DNA from 2 places in the Proteus terrae subsp. cibarius genome. Region 1 is predicted to be linked to the other one. Evidence: predicted binding sites of a transcription regulator. Region 1 holds the regulator's gene; the other holds the start of a gene.

Region 1 (5,956 bases):
TATCGGGCTTGGCAGCAACTAATGCTTCTTGCGCTAAGTTAACTTCTTTTTGTGCTAATAGCTTGTTTTTATTGATTTCAATGTCTTGTTCTTGCCACTGCTTTGCTGCTTGATATTCCTGTTGTTCTTTTTGTAATAATCTCTCTTTGGCAAAAAGATCAGTTTGCTCAGTTAATAAAGCTTGGCGAGCATTTTCATCTAATAACGCCATCATTTCGGCTTGTTGTTTTAGTGCTTTTAAGGCTTGTTCTTGTTCACGCCAATGTTTAAAGATCGATTGGGAAATATGGCGATAAATATCTGTGCCAGTCAGTTCTTCGAGTAATTCAGCGCGAGATTTATCATCTGCATTTAAAAAGGCCGCAAATTGTCCCTGAGAAAGCAACATAGACTTAGTGAAACGATCAAAATCGAGCCCTGTAATATTAATGATCATCTCTTTTACTTGGCTTATTTTGCTGGCTAAGATTTTATCTTCACCGCCCGTTGTATTTATTTTAACGAGTTCAGCCTGTGGTGCTTGAAGATTGCCATCTTCTTTATAATTGGCACGGCGTTGTTCCCAAAATGCACGATAAGCCACACCTTTGACTTCAAATTCAACTTCGGTTAAGCACTCTGCGGTATGACGTGTCATTAATTCATTTTGTGATTGTGTGACTTTGTCTAATCGTGGAGTTCGATGATAAAGCGCTAAGCTAATCGCATCTAATAGTGTGGTTTTTCCTGCCCCGGTAGGACCCGTAATCGCAAATAATCCGTTGCTAACAAAAGGCTCTTGATCAAAGTTGATTTTCCACTCACCTTTTAAAGAGTTAATATTTTTAAATCGCAGACTTAAGATTTTCATTATGCTTCGTTATCCTCTTGTTCTGCCATTTCAACAGCTTGTTTAAACAATGTTGTTAACCGTGTTTTAGTTTCTTTTGAATCAAATTCATGCTGTTCTAAGCGCCTTTCAAAAACATCATAAACCGTTAATTCGGTCAGTGTTTCGTTCTCATTTTGCGTGAATACTTGGCGCTGTTTTCTGGCTCTTCTTAATAAGATCACATCAAAAAGTGGATCGTTAGTTAGCTCTTGAACACGAGTTTGTATATCACTGAGATAATCTTGTGTTGAAACTTCGATATCCAACCAAATAGTGGTGTCTGTTTCACTGTATTGTTTTTTTAAATCATCAAGTTGTATGGCTATCTCTTTTAATGAGCCACTGATAGTGCGTAGCAACTGAAATTCAGGAATAGGTAATAGTGTGAGGTGAGTTAATTTGTCTTGCTCAAAATCGATAAGGCAGACGCTTTTTTGTTGTCCGCTTTCATCAAAACTTAAAGGAATAGGGGAGCCACTATAACGAATATGGCCTGATTTATTCACTACTTGAGGGCGATGAATATGACCAAGAGCAATATAGTCAAATTCAGGAAATAGTGTTGCAGAAAAAGCCTCTAAAGTACCGATATAAATTTCACGTACAGAGTCGGTTACACTTGCCCCAATGGTTGTAAGGTGACCTGTTGCAATAATAGGAATATTGACGTTCAGTTGCTTACGTAAATCAAGAGCCTCTTGATATTGAGCTTGGTAATAATCAGCAATCGCTTCTTTTAGGGCATTTTGTTTTTCAGCACCTGATTGCCCACTTTTACTACTTACCATATCTCTAGGACGTAGATAAGGGATCGCACAAAGTAATGCTCCCGGAGTATTATCTTTTTGAGGAAGAATAAGCGGGGCTTGCGGTGTTTCAGTATGAATATTGGCAATAACCGTTGTATTTAAACATGCTAATAATGATTTAGATTCATTTAGTGTCGCTACAGAATCGTGATTACCACCAAGAATAACAAGCTGGCATTGTGTATCTCGGATAGCAACAACAAAGCGGTTATAAAGCTCTCGGGCATAACTTGGAGGAGAGCCTGTATCAAAAATATCTCCTGCAACAATCAATGCATCAACTTGATAATGCTTAATTTGAGCTAACAACCAATCAAGAAACTGTTGATGCTCTTGTGCTCGAGTTTTTGTAAAAAAATATTGCCCTAAATGCCAGTCTGATGTGTGAATAATCCGCATTGCTATTCCTCTTTTTTATCTGATGAAGAGTATAGCGCACCTTACTTTTTTAGTGAAAACTCAACAACAAGCCTTCTTTTGAGTGATATTTCACCAAAAAATGATTTATTTACCTTAACAACAGGGATCTATTTCAGTAATGTTAAGGTTAGTCATAAATCTGTCATAAAACTGCATCATAATCATTTTGACCCTCTATATACATTACACAGGATAGAGTATGGCAAGGCGTATTCTTGTTGTTGAAGATGAAACCGCAATTCGAGAGATGATCTGTTTTGTTTTGGAACAAAATGGTTTTCAACCTATTGAAGCAGAAGATTATGATTCTGCATTGAGCTTTCTTATTGATCCTTACCCTGATCTGGTTTTATTAGATTGGATGATCCCCGGTGGATCAGGCTTGCAGGTAATAAAACAGATGAAGCGGGAAAGTAACACCCGTGATATTCCAATTATTATGCTAACGGCAAAAGGGGAAGAAGAAGATAAAGTTCAAGGGCTAGAAACGGGGGCTGATGATTACGTTATTAAGCCTTTCTCACCTAAAGAGCTTGTGGCTCGAGTGAAAGCAATTTTACGACGGTTATCACCAATGTCTACGGAAGATGTTATTGAATTCAATGGCTTAGGGCTTGATCCCGTTTCTCATCGAGTAACGAGTCAAGATAAACCGATTGATATGGGACCTACCGAATTTAAACTCCTGCACTTTTTTATGACACATCCTGAACGCGTGTATAGCAGAGAACAACTGTTAAACTATGTTTGGGGAACAAATGTTTATGTCGAAGACCGTACTGTTGATGTGCATATTCGTCGTTTACGTAAAGCCATCGAAGAAGATGGTCATGACAGAATGATACAGACAGTACGTGGAACGGGATATCGTTTCTCTGCCCGTTTCTAAGTCAATATGGGAGTAATCGTCAGGTGTTAGAACGACTATCGTGGAAAGCCCTCGTTTGGGGGCTATGTCTATTTTGCTTACCTGCTTTTATATTATCGCTTTTTATCGGGCATCTTCCTTGGTTGCTGGTGGCATCGCTACTCAGTGCACTTGTGTGGCATGCCTATAACTTGCTGAAATTATCTAAATGGTTATGGTTAGATCGCTCAGTACTGCCTCCGGAAGGAAGAGGGGGATGGGAGCCTATTTTTTATGGTATTCGACAAACCCAACAGCGTAATCGTAAACGACGCAGAGAATTAGGCGACTTAATTAAACGTTTTAGAAGTGGCGCTGAAAGTTTGCCCGATGCCGTTGTGATGATGACAAATGAAGGGAATATTTTTTGGTGTAATAGCCTAGCTCAACACTTACTCGGCTTTCGCTGGCCGGAAGATAACGGACAAAATATTTTTAACTTATTACGTTATCCTGATTTCTTACACTATTTTACTGCAGGCGATTTTAGTCGCTCTTTAATTATTTCACTTAATAATGGTTCTATTGTTGAGTTTCGAGTGATGCCATACAGCGAAGATCAGCGCCTAATGGTGGCGCGAGATGTGACAGAAAAAAATAAACTAGAAAATGCACGACGTGACTTTTTTGCTAACGTTAGCCATGAATTAAGAACACCACTCACCGTTATTCAAGGCTATCTTGAAATGATGGAAGAAAATAGTGTCACGAAACCCGCAGAGCATAAGGCGATAGTGACGATGCAAGAGCAAGCTAAGCGCATGGATACGCTTGTTCAACAACTCTTACAACTTTCTCGTATCGAATCTGCTCCTCATATTGATTTAAATAAAATTGTTGATATTCCTGCTGTTTTGGCTTTATTACAACAAGAAGCAGAATCATTGAGTCAAGGTCAACGCCATATTATTTTTGATGTTGATGAGCAGTGGGCTGTTCGAGGTAATGAAGAGCAATTACGTAGTGCGGTTTCTAACTTAGTGTATAACGCTATTAATCACACTGAAGAAGGTACAACAATCAAAGTCAGTTGGAAGAAAGTTCCCCAAGGTATGTTATTTAGTGTTTCAGATAATGGATCGGGGATTAGTGCAGAACACTTAACTCGTTTAACAGAGCGCTTTTATCGTGTTGATAAAGCTCGCTCTCGTCATTCTGGCGGTACTGGGTTAGGTTTGGCTATTGTAAAAAAATCACTGCTTCATCATCACTCTCAATTAAATATTGAAAGTAAAGTAGGTGTCGGGAGTACGTTCTCTTTTATCCTTCCTCAAACATTACTTACCGCTAAAAAAACACACGAGTAGTCTGTCTTTTTTTAAAGCCTTTATTACTTGTCTTTAATCTGTGATAAAGGCTTTTTTGTTCCTTTCTTGAACTTTTTAATATCAATAAAAACTAATATCGTAGCGTTAAATTTTAATATTATTAATTAATGCTAACTTTAAATGATGCCAACACTCAATATTATTGGTGATAAAATGCACAAATCATATCATGTATATTCGATGATATATGACAGTTATAACTAGTGCCGAAAAATAGTTTAGATGATTATTCTGGTTTTAGGATTGGCTATTGCCTTTTTTCATTATAAAAGTTTTACTTGTGAGCAGTTATCGGCAATTTTTTCTATTTAGTACCTAATTGCTCTGCATGAAATGATTATATTTGGATATTATCCTGAATAATGACGGTCTGAGCTTAAATAGATATTGTTGATTTTATGTTGCGCTACCTTGGCGTAATTTAACCATTATTGTAACTACATATTAACAAAACTTATGGCACATAGATTAACTTCCAGAGATGTTCTGGCATTAGGGTTTATGACATTCGCCCTATTTGTTGGCGCTGGCAACATTATTTTTCCTCCAATGGTGGGGTTACAATCAGGCGAATTTGTTTGGACTGCTGCGATTGGCTTTTTGATCACTGGTGTGGGTTTACCTGTTTTAACGGTTGTTGCACTGGCAAAGGTCGGTGGTGGTATTGAGGCATTAAGCACGCCTATTGGTAAATCAATGGGATTGCTATTAGCCATTGTTGCTTATCTTGCTGTGGGACCACTTTTTGCAACCCCTCGTACTGCAACAGTTTCTTTTAAAGTGGGTATTGCTCCTTTAGTGGGTGATACAGAAATGTCATTGCTGATTTACAGCATTGTCTATTTCTTAATTGTTATTGGTATTTCGCTTTATCCGGGGAAATTGCTAGACAGTGTTGGTCATATTCTTGCACCGATTAAAATTCTGGCATTAGCGATATTAGGAGTAGCTGCGGTATTTTGGCCTGCTGGTGGCGCTATTCCTGCAACTGAAGCCTATCGTGATATGGCGTTGACTCAGGGGTTTATTAACGGTTACCTCACCATGGATACATTGGGCGCTATGGTTTTTGGTATTGTTATTGTTAATGCAGCCCGCTCTCGAGGGATTGATAATTCATCACTGTTAACACGTTATACCATGTGGGCAGGAATTATTGCGGGTGTATTATTAACTGCGATTTATTTGAGTTTATTTAAATTAGGCTCTAGCAGTGGCAGTATCATTCCGGGTGCTCAAGATGGTGCTGATATTTTACATGCCTATGTTCAGTACACTTTTGGTAATTTTGGTAGCTTCTTCTTAGCTGTACTGATTTTCTTAGCCTGTATGGTGACTGCTGTTGGTTTAACCTGTGCCTGTGCAGAGTTTTTTAGCCGTTATCTGCCTATCTCTTATCGTGTATTAGTGTTGATTTTAGCGATATTTTCAGCCGTTGTTTCAAACTTAGGTTTGAGCAAACTGATCGAGTTTTCTATTCCTGTACTGATAATGATTTATCCACCTTGTATTGTGATTATTTTAATGAGTTTCACATTACGTCTGTGGAATAACCCAAGCCGTATTATCGCGCCAGCAATGGCTGTTAGCTTATTTTTCGGTATTTTTGATGCAATAAAAG
Region 2 (5,956 bases), 910 kb from region 1:
TGATTTACGTCTGCGTTCACTCTTAGAGCGCTATTTGACAGAGCAGGGTTTTCAAATCCGTACTGCTGCAAACGCCGATCAGATGGATCGTCTGCTCACTCGCGAATCTATCCATCTTATTGTGCTCGATTTAATGCTTCCAGGTGAAGATGGCCTATCTATTTGCCGTCGCTTAAGAAGCCAAAACAACCCTATCCCTATTATTATGGTTACAGCAAAAGGGGAAGAGGTTGATAGAATTGTTGGACTTGAAATTGGTGCTGATGATTACATATCAAAACCATTTAACCCAAGAGAATTACTCGCACGTATTCGTGCCGTTCTTCGTCGTCAAGCGAATGAATTACCTGGCGCACCTTCGCAAGATAACGCCATTATTACTTTTGGTAAGTTCAAGCTAAATCTGGGTACACGTGAAATGTTCCACGAAGAAGAGCATATGCCTCTGACTAGTGGTGAATTTGCTGTATTGAAAGTGCTGGTATCACACCCTCGTGAACCTCTTTCTCGTGACAAATTAATGAGCCTTGCTCGTGGTCGAGAATACAGTGCTATGGAGCGTTCAATTGACGTTCAAATCTCTCGTTTACGTCGCATGATTGAAGAAGATCCAACACACCCTCGTTACATTCAAACGGTTTGGGGTCTTGGTTACGTCTTTGTCCCTGATGGAACCAGTGCTCAATGAGAAGGCTGAGGCTTTCTCCTCACAATAAACTAACACGCTCGTTATTTCTGGTTATCTCGCTCCTCTTTTTTAGCTTGATAGCCAGTTATATCGTTGTGCAACACCTTATTGTTGGGCCAAGCCTTCAGCAATTTAATAAAGTATTAGCGTATGAAATACGTGCTTTAATGCCTGAGGAACTGATCCTCGTTGATGGTACCCCACTAAAAATTTCCCCTGCTTTACGTAATAAAATCTATAACGAATTAGGCATTTCTTTCTTTGATAAAAAAGCAGCACTTGAAGAAGGGCTTTATTGGGCAAAAATAGATGATGAGTTAAGTGAGCAGATGACTGAACATCTGGGGGGAAAAACCGAAATTTGGATCGAAAACACGCTGGAATACCCTGTTTTATGGGTCAATACGCATATGTCGCCCTCGCTTTGGATACGTGTTCCGTTGACTGAATTAGGGCAAAATTTCTTACTCCCTGTTTATCGACAAGCGATCATTTTTATTATTATCGTTGTCGCTTTTTTCTGGCTCTATAGCCGTTTTCAAAATCGCCCACTAAATGAAGTGGAATATGCAGCGCGTCGCATTGGAAAAGGGGTTATTCCTCCTCCCATTCCTGAATCTGGCTCTTCTGAAATGCGCTCAATTATTCGAGCCTTTAACCAGATGTCATCAGGAATTCGCTCATTAGATAATGATAGAACACTCGTTATGGCAGGTGTCAGCCATGATTTGCGTACACCATTGACGCGAATTCGTCTGGCAACTGAAATGATGAGTCCCGAAGATAGCTACCTCGCAGACTCTATCAATAAAGATATTGAAGATTGTGATGCCATTATTGGGCAATTCTTAGACTATATGCGCACAGGTAAAGAGATGTCTTTAGAACTATGTAATATGAATAATCTATTACAAGAAGTCATTTCAGCCGAATCTAATTCGGGAAAAATCAGCGAAGAACATCTTCATCCTGAGCCTATTAATATCACAGCTAACCCTATTGCAGTAAAACGAGCACTCGCCAATATGATTGTGAATGCCACTCGCTATGGTAATGGCTGGATAAGCGTTTCAAGTGGAAAAAATGAAGAGTATGCTTGGTTCCAAGTTGAAGATGATGGTCCCGGCATTCCACAAGAAGATAGACAACGTCTTTTCCAACCATTTGTTCAAGGTGAACAAGCGCGTAGCTCAACAGGTGCTGGTTTAGGATTATCTATTATTCGCCGTATCATGGATGCCCACGGCGGTTATGTTGAGCTTGATGATAGCGTTAAAGGCGGATTACTTATCCGTGCTAACTTCCCATTAAAAGAGCGCAATGATGAGGACGATTAGTCCTCTCTATTCAAGTATTGAAGTGCTTTTTTATTACGCCATTTCCATTCTAATTTCTCTCCTCCTACAAATATTTCATCATTTTTTTGCTTTGTCATAAAACTGTCACAATTAAGACATTTAATTGTCATCAAACTGACCTATTGTCTGTGCGTACCGTAACCGAAGTTGATAGATGTCGAAAATTATTCTACCTATCCCACAGGAGGGATTATGAAACTGATGCGTACCACCCTGACTAGTGTCATTGCCGCTGCGTTTTCAATGACCGCTCTTTCTGCACAGGCAACGACCTCGCTGACTGGTGCTGGCGCAACGTTCCCTGCCCCAGTTTATGCTAAATGGGCAGATTCCTATCAGAAAGAAACGGGTAACAAAATTAACTACCAAGGCATTGGATCCTCTGGTGGTGTTAAACAAATCAATGCAAATACTGTTGATTTTGGTGCTTCTGATGCACCATTAACAGACGAAAAATTACAAGCTGATGGTTTATTCCAATTCCCTACCGTGATTGGTGGCGTTGTTATGGCAGTCAATATTCCTGGTATCAAATCAGGTGAACTGACCTTAGACGGCGATACTATCGGTAATATCTATCTAGGTAAGATCCAAAAATGGAACGATCCTGCCATTAGCAAACTCAATCCGGGCGTAAAATTACCAGACCAGAATATCGCGGTTATTCGCCGTGCTGATGGTTCAGGAACATCTTTCGTTTTCACTAGTTATTTATCAAAAGTAAATAGCGCATGGAAAGATGAAGTAGGCGCTGGCTCTACTGTTAAGTGGCCGACAGGCTTAGGTGGAAAAGGGAATGATGGTATCGCAGCATTCGTTCAACGTGTACCAGGTTCAATTGGTTATGTTGAATATGCTTATGCGAAACAAAACAACCTTGCTTATACTAAATTAGTCACAGCTGATGGCGAAGTAATTGCACCAACAGCAGATAGCTTTAGTGCCGCAGCAAGAAAAATTGATTGGAGCAAAAGCTTTGCACAAGACCTAACTAACCAGAAAGGTGAAAATGCATGGCCGATTACTTCAACGACCTTTATCTTAGTGCATCAAAAACAGCAAAATGCAGAAAAAGGTAAAGAAGTGCTGAATTTCTTCAATTGGGCTTACGACAAAGGTAATCAAGAAGCGAAAAATCTAGATTACGCCGTATTACCAGTCGAAGTTGTAGAACAAATTCGTGCAGCATGGAAAACTAGTATTAAAGACAGTAATGGTAAGCCGATTTACTAATAAAATCGGTAGCCATTAAGAGATAAGTTAACGTTCACCCCCTGCTAAACAGGGGGTAATAAATTAAAAGAGGCTTTATGGCCGAGCATACAACGGTAATAAAGGCCCCTAGTAAACGAGGGGACGTTATTTTCAGCGCACTGGTTCGTCTAGCTGCGTTGATTACACTTTTGCTTTTAACAGGTATCATTGTTTCACTGATTTTCGCCTCATGGCCAAGTATTCAACAATTCGGCCTTTCATTCTTATGGTCGAAAGAGTGGGATCCTCCTGCTCAGGAGTTTGGGGCATTAGTGCCTATTTACGGCACCATTGTAACGTCAATCATCGCGCTGGTTATTGCCGTTCCTGTCAGCTTTGGTATCGCTCTTTTCTTAACTGAATTAGCCCCTAATTGGTTAAAACGACCGTTAGGTATCGCTATTGAGTTACTCGCGGCTATTCCAAGTATTGTCTATGGTATGTGGGGGCTATTTGTTTTCGCACCGCTCTTTGCAACCTATTTCCAAGAGCCTGTAGGCAATGTGCTTTCTTCTATCCCTATCGTTGGCGAGCTTTTCTCAGGCCCTGCTTTTGGTATTGGTATCTTAGCTGCGGGCGTTATCCTCGCTATCATGATCATTCCTTATATTGCGTCTGTAATGCGCGATGTGTTTGAACAAACGCCTGTTATGATGAAAGAGTCTGCCTACGGCATTGGCTGTACAACATGGGAAGTGATTTGGAATATCGTTCTACCTTATACCCGAAATGGCGTTATCGGTGGTGTGATGTTGGGATTAGGACGCGCCTTAGGTGAAACTATGGCAGTAACCTTTATCATCGGTAATACCTACCAATTAGACTCCGCCTCGCTGTTTATGCCGGGTAACAGTATTACGTCTGCATTAGCGAACGAATTTGCTGAAGCAGAAACGGGATTACACACTGCCGCATTAATGGAATTAGGGCTTATCCTGTTTGTCATCACCTTTATCGTCCTTGCGATTTCTAAGTTTATGACATTACGTTTATCAAAAAATGAAGGAGCGCGCTGATATGTCTAAAACATCCTCTTCTTCATTGCGAGTTCAAACAGAAAACGAATTGCGTGTACGCCATAAACGCCAACTTTGGCGTCGTCAAAAAAACCGTATCGCACTGTTTTTGTCTGTCTCAACCATGGCATTTGGTCTTTTTTGGTTAACGTGGATTTTATTCTCCACCTTCACCAAAGGCTTTGATGGTATGTCATTAGCCCTTTTCACAGAGATGACTCCGCCACCTAATACGGAAGGTGGTGGATTGGCAAATGCTATTGCCGGTAGTGGATTACTCATCCTTTGGGCAACCGTGATTGGAACACCATTAGGCATTCTTGCAGGGATTTATCTTGCTGAATATGGTCGTCGCTCATGGCTTGCTGAAACCACACGTTTTATTAACGATATCTTGCTGTCAGCGCCATCCATTGTTGTCGGGCTCTTTGTCTACACCATTGTTGTCGCACAGATGCAGCACTTTTCAGGATGGGCAGGAATTGTCGCCTTAGCGTTATTGCAAATTCCTATTGTTATTCGCACCACTGAAAATATGTTGAAGTTAGTGCCTGATAGCTTACGCGAAGCCGCTTACGCATTAGGAACACCAAAGTGGAAGATGATCTCTAAAATCACCTTAAAAGCCTCGGTTTCAGGCATTATCACAGGTGTGTTATTAGCGATTGCGCGTATTGCAGGCGAAACTGCACCACTGTTATTTACTTCACTATCAAATCAATTCTGGAGCACAGACTTAAACGAACCGATAGCTAACCTACCTGTGACTATCTTTAAGTTCGCCATGAGTCCTTTCGCAGAATGGCAAGAGCTTGCCTGGGCTGGCGTATTACTTATCACCCTCTGTGTTCTATTTATCAATATTATTGCGCGCGTGCTATTTGCTAAACGCAAGCACGGTTAACGCAGAAAGTTAAGCAAGAGAGACGTTGAATGATTATGGCTAATGATAACGCAGGAAATAAAATTCAAGTTCGTGATTTGAACTTCTACTACGGTAAATTCCATGCGCTGAAAAATATCTCTTTAGATATTGCCAAAAATAAGGTAACTGCATTTATCGGCCCTTCTGGCTGTGGTAAATCAACCTTACTGCGTACTTTTAATAAAATGTATGAGCTTTATGGTGAACAACGTGCAGAAGGTGAAATTCTGCTAGATGGCAACAATATCCTGACAGATAAACAAGATATTGCGTTATTACGCGCCAAGGTCGGAATGGTATTCCAAAAACCAACCCCTTTCCCGATGTCAATCTATGACAACATCGCCTTTGGTGTACGTTTATTCGAAAAATTGTCTCGCGCTGATATGGATGAACGAGTTCAGTGGGCTTTGACTAAAGCCGCATTATGGAATGAAACTAAAGATAAATTACATCAGAGTGGATATAGTCTTTCTGGCGGTCAACAACAACGTTTATGTATAGCACGCGGTATCGCTATTCGTCCTGAGGTTTTATTACTTGATGAGCCTTGTTCAGCACTTGACCCAATCTCAACAGGTCGTATTGAAGAACTTATCAGTGAACTCAAATCAGAATATACCGTAGTTATCGTGACACATAACATGCAACAAGCAGCACGTTGTTCTGATTACACAGCATTTATGTATTTAGGTGAGTTAATTGAATTTAGCGA

What was found. Region 1 encodes PhoB, which activates phosphate uptake and scavenging genes when phosphate is short. Its sites were predicted from a motif close to CTGTCATAAAACTGNCNNAT; they were not measured.
Region 2: pstS (phosphate ABC transporter substrate-binding protein PstS) is a predicted target of PhoB. The motif match lies at 2,117-2,136, and genes of this name have one in related genera.

The regions. Positions count from the first base shown of each region.
Region 1 is NZ_CP047349.1:664,550-670,505, forward strand. It holds gene GTH25_RS03075 (AAA family ATPase) at 1-850, opposite strand, end outside; gene sbcD (exonuclease subunit SbcD) at 850-2,079, opposite strand; gene phoB (phosphate regulon transcriptional regulator PhoB) at 2,300-2,989, shown strand; gene phoR (phosphate regulon sensor histidine kinase PhoR) at 3,013-4,314, shown strand; gene brnQ (branched-chain amino acid transport system II carrier protein) at 4,792-5,956, shown strand, end outside.
Region 2 is NZ_CP047349.1:3,700,482-3,706,437, forward strand. It holds gene ompR (osmolarity response regulator transcription factor OmpR) at 1-688, shown strand, start outside; gene envZ (two-component system sensor histidine kinase EnvZ) at 685-2,025, shown strand; gene pstS (phosphate ABC transporter substrate-binding protein PstS) at 2,239-3,279, shown strand; gene pstC (phosphate ABC transporter permease PstC) at 3,357-4,316, shown strand; gene pstA (phosphate ABC transporter permease PstA) at 4,318-5,220, shown strand; gene pstB (phosphate ABC transporter ATP-binding protein PstB) at 5,250-5,956, shown strand, end outside.